One region of the Streptomyces sp. NPDC056503 genome, then DNA from elsewhere that is predicted to be linked to it. Evidence: predicted binding sites of a transcription regulator. Region 1 holds the regulator's gene; each other region holds the start of a gene.
The links. Region 1 encodes HrcA, which represses chaperone genes, less so after heat shock. Its sites were predicted from a motif close to TTNGCACTCNGNNNNNCNGAGTGCNAA; they were not measured.

Region 1 (4,974 bases):
CGCGCGCCGGGCACGGCGACCGAGCCGGAGGCCGTACGGGCGGGGCGGGACGGGCCGGCGGACACCGGGCGCACCAGGGTCACCACGCGGCCCTCCAGGAGGAAGCCGCGCGGGTCGAGCGGGAAGACCCGGTGCTTGCCGAAGCGGTCCTCCAGCGTCACCGTGCCCGCCTCACAGCGGATCACCGCGCCGCAGAAGCCCGTGGAGACCTCCTCGACCACCAGGTCCGGCTCGGCCGGGACCTCCGGGGCGGGGGCCTGCTTCTTCCAGGCGGGCGTCAGGTCAGGGTCGTAGCTGCGCATTCGGGGACGCTACGACACCCCGAAGCGGCGTGCCAGCTCATCGCGCTGGCGTCGGACGAACTCCGCGTCCACGACGGCGCCGTGGCCGGGGACGTAGAGGGCGTCCTCGCCGCCGAGGGCCAGGAGGCGGTCGAGGGCGTCGGGCCAGCGGGCGCCGATCGCGTCGGGGCCGGCCTGGGGTTCGCCGGACTCCTCGACGAGGTCGCCGCAGAAGACGGTCTCGCGCTCGCCGGGGACGAAGACGGCGAGGTCGTGGGTGGAGTGGGCGGGGCCCAGGTTGGCCAGGAGGACCTGGCGGCCGCCCAGGTCCAGGGTCCACTCGCCGGTGACCGTGTGGCGCGGGGCCACCAGGGCCTCCACCGCCTCCGCGGCGGCCCGCTCGTCGACCCCCTGGCGCACGGCGTCCCCGTACAGCTCCTCGCGGGTCCGGGCGGAGCCGAGGAGCTCGTCCATGCCGACCGCGCCGAAGACCTCCGCTCCGGCGAAGGCGGCGGTGCCGAGGACGTGGTCGAAGTGGGGGTGGCCGAGTGCGATGTGCGTCACGCGCCGGCCGCCGGTGATCGCCTCCGCCTGGGCCCGGATCCCGGCGCCCTCGGCGAGCGTGGAGCCCGTGTCGTAGAGCAGTACGGCCTTGTCCCCCACGACCAGTCCGGTGGTGGCGTCCCAGCCGGGGAGCCTGCGCCGGCCCACTCCGGACGCGAGCCGTTCCCACCCCTGGGCCGCCCAGACCGCCTGTTCGATGTCCATGCGATCGACGCTAGCGGATCCGCCTCCTTGCCAGGAGCGACCGACCCGGCCGTACACTGGCCGGGGGTTTCCTGGCACTCGGGCAGGGCGAGTGCCAAAAGCGGAGCAACCGGAACGGCTGGAGCGGGAGGTGTGCGCGTGCTGAGCGAACGCAGACTCGAGGTGCTGCGCGCCATCGTCCAGGATTACGTCGGGACGGAGGAGCCGGTGGGTTCCAAGGCGCTCACCGAGCGCCACAAGCTCGGCGTGTCGCCCGCCACCGTGCGCAACGACATGGCGGTGCTGGAGGAGGAGGGGTACATCGCCCAGCCCCACACCAGCGCCGGCCGGATCCCCACCGACAAGGGGTACCGCCTCTTCGTGGACCGGCTGGCCGGCGTCAAGCCGCTGTCGACCCCCGAGCGGCGCGCCATCCACAACTTCCTCGACGGTGCCGTCGACCTGGACGACGTCGTGGGCCGGACGGTGCGGCTGCTCGCGCAGCTGACCCGTCAGGTCGCCGTCGTCCAGTACCCGTCGCTGACCCGCTCCTCGATCCGTCACGTCGAGCTGCTGTCGCTGGCCCCGGCCCGGCTGATGCTCGTCCTGATCACGGACACCGGACGGGTCGAGCAGCGGGTGATCGACTGTCCCACGCCCTTCGGCGAGACCTCCCTCGCCGACCTGCGGGCCCGGCTCAACAGCCGGGTCGGCGGCCGCCGCTTCGCGGACGTGCCGCAGCTGGTGCAGGACCTCCCCGAGTCCTTCGAGGAGCCCGAGGACCGCGCCACGGTCTCGACCGTGCTCGCGACCCTCCTCGAAACGCTCGTGGAGGAGCACGAGGAGCGGCTGATGATCGGCGGCACCGCCAATCTCACCCGCTTCGGACACGACTTCCCGCTGACGATCAGGCCCGTCCTGGAAGCCCTGGAGGAGCAGGTCGTGCTCCTCAAGCTGCTCGGCGAGGTCAAGGAATCGGGCATGACCGTACGCATCGGGCACGAGAACGCCTACGAGGGACTGAACTCCACGTCCGTCGTCTCGGTCGGCTACGGTTCGGGCGGCGAGGCAGTCGCCAAACTCGGCGTGGTCGGACCGACCCGCATGGACTACCCCGGAACGATGGGAGCGGTACGCGCAGTGGCACGTTACGTCGGACAGATCCTGGCGGAGTCGTAAGTGGCCACGGACTACTACGCCGTGCTCGGCGTGCGCCGCGACGCTTCCCAGGACGAGATCAAGAAGGCCTTCCGGCGCCTCGCCCGCGAGCTTCACCCGGACGTCAATCCGGACCCGAAGACGCAGGAGCGGTTCAAGGAGATCAACGCCGCCTACGAGGTCCTCTCGGACCCGCAGAAGAAGCAGGTCTACGACCTGGGCGGCGACCCGCTCTCCTCCTCGGGCGGCATGGGCGGCGGAGGCGGCTTCGGAGCCGGCGGCTTCGGCAACTTCTCCGACATCATGGACGCCTTCTTCGGCACGGCCGGGCAGCGCGGACCGCGCTCGCGGACCCGCCGCGGCCAGGACGCCATGATCCGTCTGGAGATCGACCTCAACGAGGCGGCCTTCGGCACCACCAAGGACCTCCAGGTCGACACGGCCGTCGTCTGCACCACCTGTTCGGGTGAGGGTGCCGCCCCCGGCACCGCCGCGCAGACCTGCGACATGTGCCACGGCCGCGGCGAGGTCTCCCAGGTCACCCGGTCGTTCCTCGGCCAGGTCATGACCTCCCGGCCCTGCCCCCAGTGCCAGGGCTTCGGCACCGTCGTCCCGACCCCGTGCCCCGAGTGCGCGGGCGACGGCCGGGTCCGGTCCCGCCGCACGCTGACGGTGAAGATCCCGGCCGGCGTCGACAACGGCACCCGGATCCAGCTCGCGGGCGAGGGCGAGGTCGGCCCCGGCGGCGGCCCCGCCGGCGACCTGTACGTCGAGATCCAGGAGACCCCGCACGAGGTCTTCCAGCGGCGCGGCGACGACCTGCACTGCACGGTCACCCTGCCCATGACGGCGGCCGCGCTCGGCACCAAGGTGCAGCTCCAGACGCTCGACGGCCTGGAGGAGATCGACATCCGCCCGGGCACGCAGTCGGGCCAGTCGGTCCCGCTGCACGGCCGGGGCATCACCCACCTGCGGGGCAACGGCCGGGGCGACCTGATCGTCCACGTCGAGGTCCAGACCCCGGGCAAGCTCGACCCCGAGCAGGAGCGCCTCCTGCGCGAACTGGCCAAGCTGCGCGGCGAGGAGCGGCCCACGGGCCAGTTCCAGCCCGGGCAGCAGGGGCTGTTCTCGCGGCTGAAGGACGCGTTCAACGGGCGCTGACCGGCTGGGGCCGTTCTCGCGGCCGAAGGACGCGTCCGACGGCGCCGAGTCCTCGGCGACATGACCGGTGCGTGAGAGGGGCGGCACTCTGAGTGCCGCCCCTTTCCCGTGCCCGGGAACGGGCATGACACGATGCCCATATGTCCACCACCGCACTGAACGATCTCTTCCGGTACCCGATCGTGCAGGCCCCCATGGCGGGTGGCGCCTCCTGTCCCGCGCTCGTCGGAGCCGTCGCCGAGGCCGGCGCGCTCGGCTTCCTCGCCGCCGGGTACAAGACGGCCGGCAGCCTCTACCAGGAGATCAAGCAGGTCCGCGGACTCACCGGACAGCCCTTCGGCGTCAACGTCTTCATGCCCCAGACCGGCCCCGGCGTCGACCCGGCGGCCATCGAGGTCTACCGCCACCAGCTCGCCGGGGAGGCCGGCTGGTACCGGACCGCGCTCGGCGAGACCGACGACGGCCGCGACGACGGGTACGAGTCCAAGCTGGCGATCCTCCTGGAGGACCCGGTCCGCGTCGTCTCCTTCGCCTTCGGCTGCCCCGAGCCCGAGACCTTCGAGGCCTTCGCCCGCGCCGGCACCTACACGATCGTCACCGTCACCTCCGCCGAGGAGGCCCGGACGGCCCAGGCGGCCGGCGCCGACGCGCTGTGCGTCCAGGGAGTGGAGGCGGGCGGCCACCAGGGCACGTACCGCGACGACCCCGCCGACGAACAGCCGGGCACCGGCCTCCTCGCCCTCCTCACCCAGGTCCGGGAGGCCACCGCGCTGCCGCTGGTCGCGGCCGGCGGCCTGATGCGCGGCGCGCAGATCGCCGCCGTCCTCGCCGCCGGGGCCGCCGCCGCGCAGCTCGGCACCGCCTTCCTCGTCTGCCCCGAGTCCGGCGCCCATCCGCTGCACAAGCGGGCCCTGACCGACCCGCTCTTCCACCGCACCGCCCTCACCCGGGCCTTCTCCGGCCGGCCGGCCCGCGGACTCGTCAACCGCTTCATGCGCGAGCACGGGCCGTACGCCCCCGCCGGCTACCCGGAGGTCCACCACCTCACCGCCCCGCTGCGGAAGGCCGCCGCGACCGCCGGAGACGCCCAGGGCATGGCCCTGTGGGCCGGCCAGGGCCACCGCCTCGCCCGCGAGCTGCCCGCGGGGGAGCTGGTCGAGGTGCTCGCCGCCGAACTCGACACCGCCCTCACCGACCTCGCCGACCCGGCCCTCAGGAGTGCCTCATGACCGCCCCCGTCTTCGTCGTCGACGCCGTCCCCGGCGCCGGCACCTTCGTCCTGGAGGGGCCCGAGGGACGGCACGCCGTCTCCGTGAAGCGGCTCCAGGCCGGCGAGGAGCTGGTCCTCACCGACGGCCGGGGCCGCTGGGCGCGGTGCGTGGTGCGGGAGACCGAGGGCAAGGACCGGCTGACCGTCGAGGTGACGGCGGACCACGAGGAGCCGGAGGAGCTGCCGCGGATCACCGTCGTCCAGGCCCTCCCCAAGGGCGACCGGGGCGAACTCGCCGTCGAGACCATGACCGAGACCGGCGTCGACGCGATCGTGCCGTGGGCCGCCTCCCGCTGCATCACCCAGTGGCGCGGCGACCGCGGCCTCAAGGCGCTCGCCAAGTGGCGCGCCACCGCC
Region 2 (4,974 bases), on a different contig from region 1:
CGCCACCCACTCCATCGTCGGGACCGACCGGTCCGACGCCCAGCACGTCGTGGAGATCGTCGAGTTCCCCTCGTACGACGTGGCCATGCGCAACTCGCAGCTGCCGGAGACCGACCGGATCTTCCGGGAGATGGTCGCCCTCTGCGACGAGATGCCGACCTTCACCGACCTGGACGTGGTGCGGGACGAGGCGCTGTACAAGGCGAACGCGCGGCAGATGTTCGAGCGGTTCGCGGACGGCTCGGACCTGGCGCTGCTCGACACCCTGCTCGCCGAGGGCTACCACGACCACGACCCGAGGAACCCGCAGGACACCATCGGGATGGACGCGGTCCGGCGCGAGGTGGAGGCGTGGCGCGCGGGCTTCGACTTCACGTTCACGGTCGACGACCAGGTCGCCGACGGCGACCGCGTGTGCACCCGGTGGACCTGGCGGGGGACCCACGTCGGCGACTTCATGGGCCTCCAGCCGAGCGGCATGGAGGTCACCATGACCGGCACCACCATCCACCGCTTCCGCGACGACGGCAAGATCGTCGAGGGCTGGTGGCAGTACGACCTGCTCGGGCTGATGGGGCAGCTGGGCGCCGTCGAGCCCTAGGCACCGGGAAAGTCACCGGGGCGCCAGGCACCGGGAAGGACCCCGGAACGCCCAGGCACCGGGAAGGACACCGGGGCGCCGGACGCCGGAAAAGACACCGAGGCCCGGTGCCCCCGCGACGGGGGCACCGGGCCTCGGCGATCAGTTACGGCGTGCCTCAGTGGGAGTGGCCGTGACCGTGGCCGTGACCGTGGTCCGCCGGCTCCTCTTCCTTCTTCTCCACCACGAGGGTCTCGGTGGTGAGGAGCAGGGAGGCGATGGAGGCGGCGTTCTCCAGGGCGGAGCGGGTGACCTTCACCGGGTCGATGACGCCGGCCTTGACCAGGTCGCCGTACTCGCCGGTGGCGGCGTTGAAGCCCTGGCCCTTGTCGAGCTCGGCGACCTTGGAGGTGATGACGTAACCCTCCAGGCCGGCGTTCTCGGCGATCCAGCGCAGCGGCTCGACGGCGGCGCGGCGGACGACGGCGACACCGGTGGCCTCGTCGCCGGTCTTGCCGAGGTTGTCCTCCAGGACCTTGACGGCGTGGACGAGCGCGGAGCCACCACCGGAGACGATGCCCTCCTCGACCGCGGCGCGGGTCGCGGAGATGGCGTCCTCCAGACGGTGCTTCTTCTCCTTCAGCTCCACCTCGGTGGCGGCGCCGACCTTGATCACGCACACGCCGCCGGCCAGCTTCGCGAGGCGCTCCTGGAGCTTCTCGCGGTCCCAGTCGGAGTCCGTGGACTCGATCTCGGCCTTGATCTGGGCGACGCGGCCCGCGACGTCGGCGGAGTTGCCGCCACCGTCGACGATGGTGGTGTCGTCCTTGGAGATGGTCACGCGGCGGGCGGTGCCCAGCACGTCGAGACCGGCCTGGTCGAGCTTGAGGCCGACCTCCTCGGCGATGACGGTGGCACCGGTGAGGGTGGCCATGTCCTGGAGCATCGCCTTGCGGCGGTCACCGAAGCCGGGGGCCTTGACGGCCACCGCGTTGAAGGTGCCGCGGATCTTGTTGACGACGAGGGTGGAGAGCGCCTCGCCCTCGACGTCCTCGGCGATGATCAGCAGCGGCTTGGAGCCACCCGCCTGGATGACCTTCTCCAGCAGCGGCAGCAGGTCCTGGATCGAGGAGATCTTGCCCTGGTTGATCAGGATGTACGGGTCGTCGAGGACGGCCTCCATACGCTCCTGGTCGGAGACCATGTACGGCGAGAGGTAGCCCTTGTCGAAGGCCATGCCCTCGGTGAACTCCAGCTCCAGGCCGAAGGTGTTGGACTCCTCGACGGTGATGACACCGTCCTTGCCGACCTTGTCCATGGCCTCGGCGATGAGCTCGCCGACCTGCTGGTCCTGGGCCGAGAGCGCGGCGACGGCGGCGATGTCGGACTTGTCCTCGATCGGGCGCGCGGTGGCGAGCAGCTCGTCGGAGACGGCCTTGACGGCGGCGTCGATCCCCTTCTTGAGGGAGGACGGCGAGGCGCCGGCGGCGACGTTGCGCAGACCCTCGCGGACGAGCGCCTGGGCGAGCACGGTGGCGGTGGTGGTGCCGTCACCCGCGATGTCGTTGGTCTTGGTCGCCACCTCCTTGACGAGCTGGGCGCCGAGGTTCTCGTACGGGTCGTCGATCTCGACCTCGCGGGCGATCGTGACACCGTCGTTGGTGATGGTGGGGGCGCCGAACTTCTTGTCGATGACGACGTTGCGGCCCTTGGGGCCGATCGTCACCTTCACCGTGTCGGCAAGCTTGTTGACGCCGCGCTCAAGGGCGCGACGGGCGTCCTCGTCGAACTTCAGGATCTTCGCCATGGGAGCGGTTCAGCCCTCTCGGAAATCGTGTGGGAAAAGCGAACCGCGCCCCTGGACGCCCGTGGAATCAGGGGGTCAGGGGCGCGGTTTCACAGCAGGTACGTCGTCTTACTTCTCGATGATCGCGAGCACGTCGCGGGCCGAGAGGACGAGGTACTCGTCGCCGTTGTACTTCACCTCGGTGCCGCCGTACTTGCTGTAGAGCACGACGTCGCCGACCTTCACGTCGAGCGGCAGGCGCTCGCCGTTCTCGAAGCGGCCCGGGCCCACGGCGAGGACGGCGCCCTCCTGGGGCTTCTCCTTCGCGGTGTCCGGGATGACCAGGCCGGAGGCCGTGGTCTGCTCGGCGTCGAGCGGCTGGACCACGATGCGGTCCTCAAGCGGCTTGATGGCAACCTTGGAGCTGGCGGTCGTCACGATCCGACCTCCCCCTTCGGAGATCTCGCGGGGTTAACTGTCTGGGGTCGCGACCAGCCGGATCCGTCGTCGCGGGTGCCGGACCTGCCCGTCGCTGTTCTGGCACTCTCCTGCGGGGAGTGCCAGAGCCGAGACTATGACCGCGATTAGCACTCGGTCAAGCGGAGTGCCAATTCCTCACTCCGTGGCGGCCTCCGCGCGGACGGTTCCGCCGGCCGGACCGAGGTCGCCGACCCGCTCCACGGCCTTGCGGCCGAGGCGTTCGAGGGGGTCGACGGCGGAGGCGCAGCCGGTGAGGCCGAGGAGCAGGGCGGCGACCACCAGCGGCCGCAGGCGGCTCATACGTAGTCCTCCAGCCTGGCGACGGCGTAGCCCTTGGAGGTGATCACGTTCATCACCCGTCGGATCATGTCCGGCATGCTGCCCTTCCAGTCCTCCTTGCCGCGGAAGTGGGTGAGGACGATGTCGCCGGGGTGGAGGTCGCGGTCCCACTCCCGCCACTCCATGTGGTCGGGGAAGGCCTCGGAGGCCCAGAGCGGGACGGCCTTGACGCCGCAGGACCCGGCGGCGCGCAGGGTGTCCTCGTTGTAGTTGCCGTACGGCGGCCGGAAGAGCGCCGGGCGCTTGCCGTACTTCTTCTCGATGACGTCCTGCATCCCGCAGATCTCCCGCTTCTGGCGGGCGTAGGAGAGTCCGGGCAGGTACTTGTGGTGGAGGGTGTGGTTGTGGAGGCCGACCCCGCGCGGCTGGGACTTCTGCATCCTCGCGAAGTAGCCGTAGTCGTCGCTGACCACGTAGTCGCTGAGGAAGGCGCTGTACGGGATGTCCAGGTCGGCCATCATCCGGATGAGCGCGGGGTCCTTCTCGGCGCCGTCGTCGATCGTCAGGAAGACGATCTTCTCCTTGGTGGGGACGGTGGTGAAGACGGGCGGCAGGCCCTCGCCGTCGGTCTCGAAGCCCTTGCGGGTGGTGATTCTCGGTTTGGTCCCCGGCGGGGCGGGCGCTTCGAGCGGGGTGAGCTTGAGCCCCCATTTCCTCGCGGCGACGGCCCGGGCGGCCCGCCGTTTCGCCGACGCGGCCTTCTTCGCCGCGGCGAGCTCGGCGGCGGTCTGCCGGGCGGCCGCCTTGTCCGGGGCCTGCTGGCCGGCGGCGGGGGCGCCGCCGGTGCCCGTCCCGGAGTCGTCGGGGCCGCCGGAGCAGGCGGCGGTGGAGGTGAGCGCGGCGACGAGGAGCGCGGCCCCCAGGGCACGGCGCGAGCCACCCTTTGTCATCATTTCTTCCTTTTGTCGTACGAGCTGTATGGCGCCGCATCCTGTCAGCGCGACCCGCCCTTCCGGCCGCGACACCGCCGTACCGGCCCCACCGTCCCCCACCCGGCCCACAGGGAGAATGGGACGGTGACCGACCTCGCCGCCTTCGCCGCCCTGCTCGCCCCCGAGGGCCAGACGCTCCTCGCCGCCCTGCGCGACTACGACCCCGCCCAGGAGCTGGCGGTCGCCTCCCGGCTGCGCCGCGACCACCCCGCCGAGCTGGTCTCGGCCGCCCTCGGGCAGGCCCGGCTGCGGCAGCGCGCGGTGGCGAAGTTCGGCGCCGAGGACGCCTTCCGCATGTACTTCACGCCGAACGGCGTCGAGCAGTCGACCCGGGCGACCGTCGGCGCCTACCGCGCGGCCCGCCTCAAGGCCCTCGGCGTCCGCTCGGTCGCCGACCTCTGCTCCGGCATCGGCGGCGACGCGCTCGCGCTCGCCCGCGCCGGCATCTCCGTGCTCGCCGTCGACCGCGATCCGCTCACCGCCGAGGTCGCCCGCGCCAACGCCGCCGCGCTCGGCATCGCGGACCTGGTCGAGGTCCGCTGCGCCGACGTCACCGAGATCGACACCAGCCCCTACGACGCCGTCTTCGTCGACCCCGCCCGGCGCGGCGGCCGGGGCAGGATCTTCGACCCGGAGGCCTACTCGCCGCCGCTCTCCTGGGCGATGGAGGCCGCCCGCAAGGCCCCGCACGCGGCCCTGAAGATCGCCCCCGGCATCCCCCACGAGACCGTCCCGGCCGAGGCCGAGGCCGAGTGGATCTCGGACGGCGGCGACGTGAAGGAGGCCATCCTCTGGTTCGGCACGGAGCCGGGCGCGCGCCGCGCCACCCTGCTGCCCTCCGGCGCGAGCCTCGCCGG
Region 3 (4,974 bases), on a different contig from region 1:
CGCCCCGCTCGAACTGGGTCAGCCAGGGGCGTACGAGATGGCCCCGGGAGAGCCGCAGCTGCGCCGTCCGGTAGATCGCCGCCGCCATCCGGCCCAGCGCCTGCCCGTCCTGGTGCCGGTGCTTGCGCACCCCGACGTCCACCTGCGCCAGCGCGTCCAGGCCCACCGTGTGCAGCGCGTCGACGAGGAGACCCAGCTCCACTCCGTAACCGACGGGGAAGGGCAGCCGTTCGAGCAGTGAGCGCCGGGCCGCGTACTCGCCGCCCAGCGGCTGCACGAAGCCGGCGAGGCGCGGCCAGTGCAGGTTGAGCAGGGGGCGCGCCACCAGCTCCGTCACCCGACCGCCCTGACCTGGGGTGTCACCGAAGGGGCGGTCGTACATCGCCTTGACGAACTCCACGTCCGGGTCGGTGAGCAGCGGGCCCACTATGCCGGTGACGAAGTCCGCCGAGAAGTCCCGCAGGTCCGCGTCCACGAAGCAGACCACGTCCCCGCCGGTCACCATGAGTGACCGCCACAGGACCTCGCCCTTCCCCGGGACCGCCGGGATCCGGGGAAGTATCCCGTCCCGCGCGACCACCCGCGCTCCGGCCGCCGCCGCGACCTCGGCCGTGCGGTCCGTGGAGCCCGAGTCGATCACCACCAGCTCGTCCACGAGCGGCACCGCCTCGGTCATCAACTCGCGCCGGATCACGCTGACGATGTCCCCGACCGTCGCCTCCTCGTTCAGCGCGGGCAGCACCACGCTGACCGTCGTCCCCCGCTTGGCGGCGAGCACCCGGTCGAGGGGCCGGTCGGACACGGACCAGGACCGCCGGTCCAGCCAGCGCTCCACTTCTTCCAGCAACGTGATCTCCATCTCGCGGATCGGACGACCGTCTCCACCTTCGAAGCCTTCGGTTACAGTCTTGAACAACGCGGATGCCCGATGCATGTCGGGGTCCCACCCGCGTCTCACAATCGAATACCGCTCATCCAGAGGGGCAGAGGGATACGGCCCGTTGAAGCCCCGGCAACCCTCCAGTCGGTTTGTCTTGCGCCAGCGAGGCCCCCGGCTAGGGAAGGTGCCAAATCCGTCTCATGGCGAAATGCGCCATGAGGAAGATGAGGAGAAAGGGCCTCCCCTCCATGGCTGTACAGACCGTCGCACCCGCCACCACCGTCGACCTCGGTCCCGCGTCCGGGCTTTCCTGTCGCGAATGCGGCGAGGTCTTCGCCCTCGGCCCGATCTTCGCCTGCGAGCTCTGCTTCGGCCCCCTCGAAGTCGCCTACGAACTGCCCGCCGGCGACCCCGAGGAGCTGCGGAAGCGGATCGAGGCCGGCCCCGCGAACATCTGGCGGTACGCGCCCCTGCTGCCCGTCCCCGCCGACGTCGCCGAGAAGCCGAACCTGAACCCCGGCTGGACCCCGCTCGTCAAGGCCGACAACCTCGCCCGCGAGATCGGCGTCGCCCCCGGCAAGCTGTTCGTCAAGGACGACTCCGGCAACCCGACCCACTCCTTCAAGGACCGGGTCGTCGCCCAGGCCATCGAGGCCGCCCGCGCCTTCGGCTTCACCACCCTCTCCTGCTCCTCCACCGGCAACCTGGCCGGCGCCGTCGGCGCCGCCGCCGCCCGTGCCGGCTTCCGCTCCTGCGTCTTCATCCCGCACGACCTGGAGCAGGGCAAGGTCGTCATGGCCGGCGTGTACGGCGGTGACCTCGTCGCCATCGAGGGCAACTACGACGACGTCAACCGCTTCTGCTCGGAGCTCATCGGCGACCCGCTCGGCGAGGGCTGGGGCTTCGTCAACGTCAACCTGCGCCCCTACTACGGCGAGGGCTCCAAGACGCTCGCGTACGAGATCTGCGAGCAGCTCGGCTGGGTCATCCCCGACCAGCTCGTCATCCCGATCGCCTCCGGCTCCCAGCTCACCAAGATCGACAAGGGGCTCCAGGAGCTCGTCAAGCTGGGCCTCGTCGAGGACAAGCCGTACAAGATCTTCGGCGCGCAGGCCGAGGGCTGCTCCCCGGTGTCCGCCGCCTTCAAGGCCGGCCACGACGTGGTCCGCCCCCAGAAGCCGAACACGATCGCCAAGTCGCTCGCGATCGGCAACCCGGCCGACGGCCCCTACGTCCTCGACATCGCCCGCCGCACCGGCGGAGCCGTGGAGGACGTGAACGACGAGCAGGTCGTCGACGCGATCAAGCTGCTCGCCCGGACCGAGGGCATCTTCGCCGAGACCGCGGGCGGCGTGACCGTCGGCGTGACCCGCAAGCTCGTCGAGGCCGGCGTCATCGACCCGGACCTCACCACCGTCGTCCTCAACACGGGTGACGGGCTCAAGACCCTGGACGCCGTGGCCGACAGTTCTCAGGCGACCGCCACCATCCGCCCGAGCCTGGACGCGTTCCGCGACGCGGGCCTGGCCCACTGAAAGGTCCGTGAACACAGCATGGCCGTGAACGTCCGCATCCCCACCATCCTCCGCACCTACACCGGCGGCCAGGCCGAGGTCCCCGCCGAGGGCGGCACCCTCGCCGAGGTCATCGCCGACCTGGAGAAGAACCACACCGGCATCGCCGCCCGCGTCCTGGACGACCAGGGCAAGCTGCGCCGCTTCGTGAACGTCTACGTGAACGACGACGACGTCCGCTTCGAGCAGGGCCTGGAGACCGCCACGCCGGACGGCGCGGGCGTCTCCATCATCCCGGCGGTCGCCGGCGGCTGCTGAGCCCCGCTGTTTTACCGGTCGGTACAGAATTGCCCCTTCCGCGAGAGAAAGCGGAGGGGGCAATTCTGCATGGTTGAGCGCGATAGAGTTGGGGAAGCCCCCTCCGCCGCTCATGCCAGGCGCATATGAGAGTGGCCCCGGACCTGACGAGAACGGGCCAAGAAGCGGCCGAAAAGCATATGCACTCTGCCCCTTATGCGGCTTTCGCCCGGCCCGAGTTGCCCTGCAATTCAGTGATTTCTCCCTGATTCCCCTTTCCGATCCACCCAGAATTCCCGGTGGATTGCCCTGTTGCAGAGGGCAGTTGGACAGATACATTCAGCCGCGGTCGACGCGTTCCGGCGCAGGTTCTGACCCGGGTCCGTGAAGTGCGGATCCGCGCAAGGGCCAGTAAGTAATAGGGGAGTTAGGCATGGCTCAGGGCACCGTCAAGTGGTTCAACGCGGAGAAGGGCTACGGCTTCATCGCGGTCGACGGTGGTGCGGATGTTTTCGTCCACTACAGCGCCATCCAGATGGATGGGTACCGCAGCCTCGAAGAAGGCCAGCGAGTCGAGTTCGAGATCTCGCAGGGTCAGAAGGGTCCGCAGGCGGACATGGTCAAGGTGACCGCCTGAGGCGCGGCGCGATCGGCCACCGACGTCTCGTCGTCGAGGGGCTCGCATCCCTGGGGATGCGAGCCCCTCGCGCGTTCCACGGGGCGGTTCCGGGGCGTTCCGGGGCGTTCCGGCGCCGCTTCCGGGGCGTTCCGGGGCCGCCCCGGAGTCGTTCGGGGGGCGTTCCCGGGGCGCCCCGCGACTCCGGCGTGGAGCTGCCCGATCCACGAGAGTCGCTTGCACTCGCATGGGTCGAGTGCTAATCATTGGCGTTAGCACTCGGAAGGTGAGAGTGCTACGAGGATCGGGCAGACGAGGCCGCCGACCCGGGTGGGGCAAGGAACCACGCGGAACGCGGAGGCCGTCCGTCGCGGGCGTCGGCGCGGTCCTGGAGCGTTATCCACCCCATGTCCGGGAGGACCACTTCACATGGCCAAGATCATCGCGTTCGACGAGGAGGCCCGGCGCGGTCTCGAGCGCGGCATGAACCAGCTCGCTGACGCCGTCAAGGTCACCCTCGGCCCCAAGGGCCGTAACGTCGTCCTCGAGAAGAAGTGGGGCGCCCCCACGATCACCAACGATGGTGTCTCCATCGCCAAGGAGATCGAGCTCGAGGACCCGTACGAGAAGATCGGCGCCGAGCTGGTCAAGGAAGTCGCCAAGAAGACGGACGACGTCGCCGGCGACGGTACGACCACCGCCACCGTCCTCGCCCAGGCGCTCGTCCGCGAGGGCCTCCGCAACGTCGCCGCCGGTGCCAACCCGATGGCCCTCAAGCGCGGCATCGAGAAGGCCGTCGAGGCCGTCTCCGGCGCCCTGCTCGACCAGGCGAAGGAGGTCGAGACGAAGGAGCAGATCGCCTCCACCGCCTCCATCTCCGCCGCCGACACGCAGATCGGCGAGCTCATCGCCGAGGCGATGGACAAGGTCGGCAAGGAAGGCGTCATCACGGTCGAGGAGTCCCAGACCTTCGGTCTGGAGCTGGAGCTCACCGAGGGCATGCGCTTCGACAAGGGCTACATCTCGGCGTACTTCGCGACCGACATGGAGCGCATGGAGGCCTCGCTCGAGGACCCCTACCTCCTCATCGTCAACTCCAAGATCTCCTCCGTGAAGGACCTCCTCCCGCTCCTGGAGAAGGTCATGCAGTCGGGCAAGCCGCTGCTGATCATCGCCGAGGACGTCGAGGGCGAGGCCCTGTCGACCCTGGTCGTCAACAAGATCCGCGGCACCTTCCGCTCCGTCGCGGTCAAGGCCCCGGGCTTCGGCGACCGCCGCAAGGCCATGCTCCAGGACATCGCCATCCTCACCGGCGGCACGGTCATCTCCGAGGAGGTCGGCCTCAAGCTGGAGTCGGCCGGTCTCGACCTGCTGGGCCGCGCCCGCAAGGTCGTCATCACCAAGGACGAGACCACCATCGTCGACGGTGCCGGTGACAGCGAGCAGGTCGCGGGCCGCGTGAACCAGATCCGCGCCGAGATCGAGAACAGCGACTCCGACTACGACCGCGAGAAGCTCCAGGAGCGCCTCGCGAAGCTCGCCGGCGGCGTGGCGGTCATCAAGGCCGGTGCCGCGACCGAGGTCGAGCTCAAGGAGCGCAAGCACCGCATCGAGGACGCCGTGCGCAACGCCAAGGCGGCCGTCGAGGAGGGCATCGTCGCCGGCGG

Region 2: a site for HrcA is predicted at 2,397-2,423, ahead of groL (chaperonin GroEL). Genes of this name have one in related genera too.
Region 3: a site for HrcA is predicted at 3,544-3,570, ahead of groL (chaperonin GroEL). Genes of this name have one in related genera too.

Annotation. Positions count from the first base shown of each region.
Region 1 is NZ_JBHTST010000018.1:39,659-44,632, reverse strand. Features, by position in the region: gene ACFQ8C_RS07955 (DUF3097 domain-containing protein) at 1-302, opposite strand, end outside; gene ACFQ8C_RS07950 (MBL fold metallo-hydrolase) at 312-1,049, opposite strand; gene hrcA (heat-inducible transcriptional repressor HrcA) at 1,188-2,207, shown strand; gene dnaJ (molecular chaperone DnaJ) at 2,208-3,347, shown strand; gene ACFQ8C_RS07935 (nitronate monooxygenase) at 3,488-4,576, shown strand; gene ACFQ8C_RS07930 (16S rRNA (uracil(1498)-N(3))-methyltransferase) at 4,573-4,974, shown strand, end outside.
Region 2 is NZ_JBHTST010000008.1:59,012-63,985, reverse strand. Features, by position in the region: gene ACFQ8C_RS04335 (ester cyclase) at 1-601, shown strand, start outside; gene groL (chaperonin GroEL) at 759-2,387, opposite strand; gene groES (co-chaperone GroES) at 2,496-2,804, opposite strand; gene ACFQ8C_RS04320 (hypothetical protein) at 2,982-3,146, opposite strand; gene ACFQ8C_RS04315 (polysaccharide deacetylase family protein) at 3,143-4,075, opposite strand; gene ACFQ8C_RS04310 (methyltransferase domain-containing protein) at 4,202-4,974, shown strand, end outside.
Region 3 is NZ_JBHTST010000070.1:30,459-35,432, forward strand. Features, by position in the region: gene ACFQ8C_RS21355 (glucosyl-3-phosphoglycerate synthase) at 1-847, opposite strand, end outside; SAM riboswitch class I at 969-1,111, shown strand; gene thrC (threonine synthase) at 1,129-2,415, shown strand; gene ACFQ8C_RS21365 (MoaD/ThiS family protein) at 2,434-2,712, shown strand; gene ACFQ8C_RS21370 (cold-shock protein) at 3,125-3,328, shown strand; gene groL (chaperonin GroEL) at 3,737-4,974, shown strand, end outside.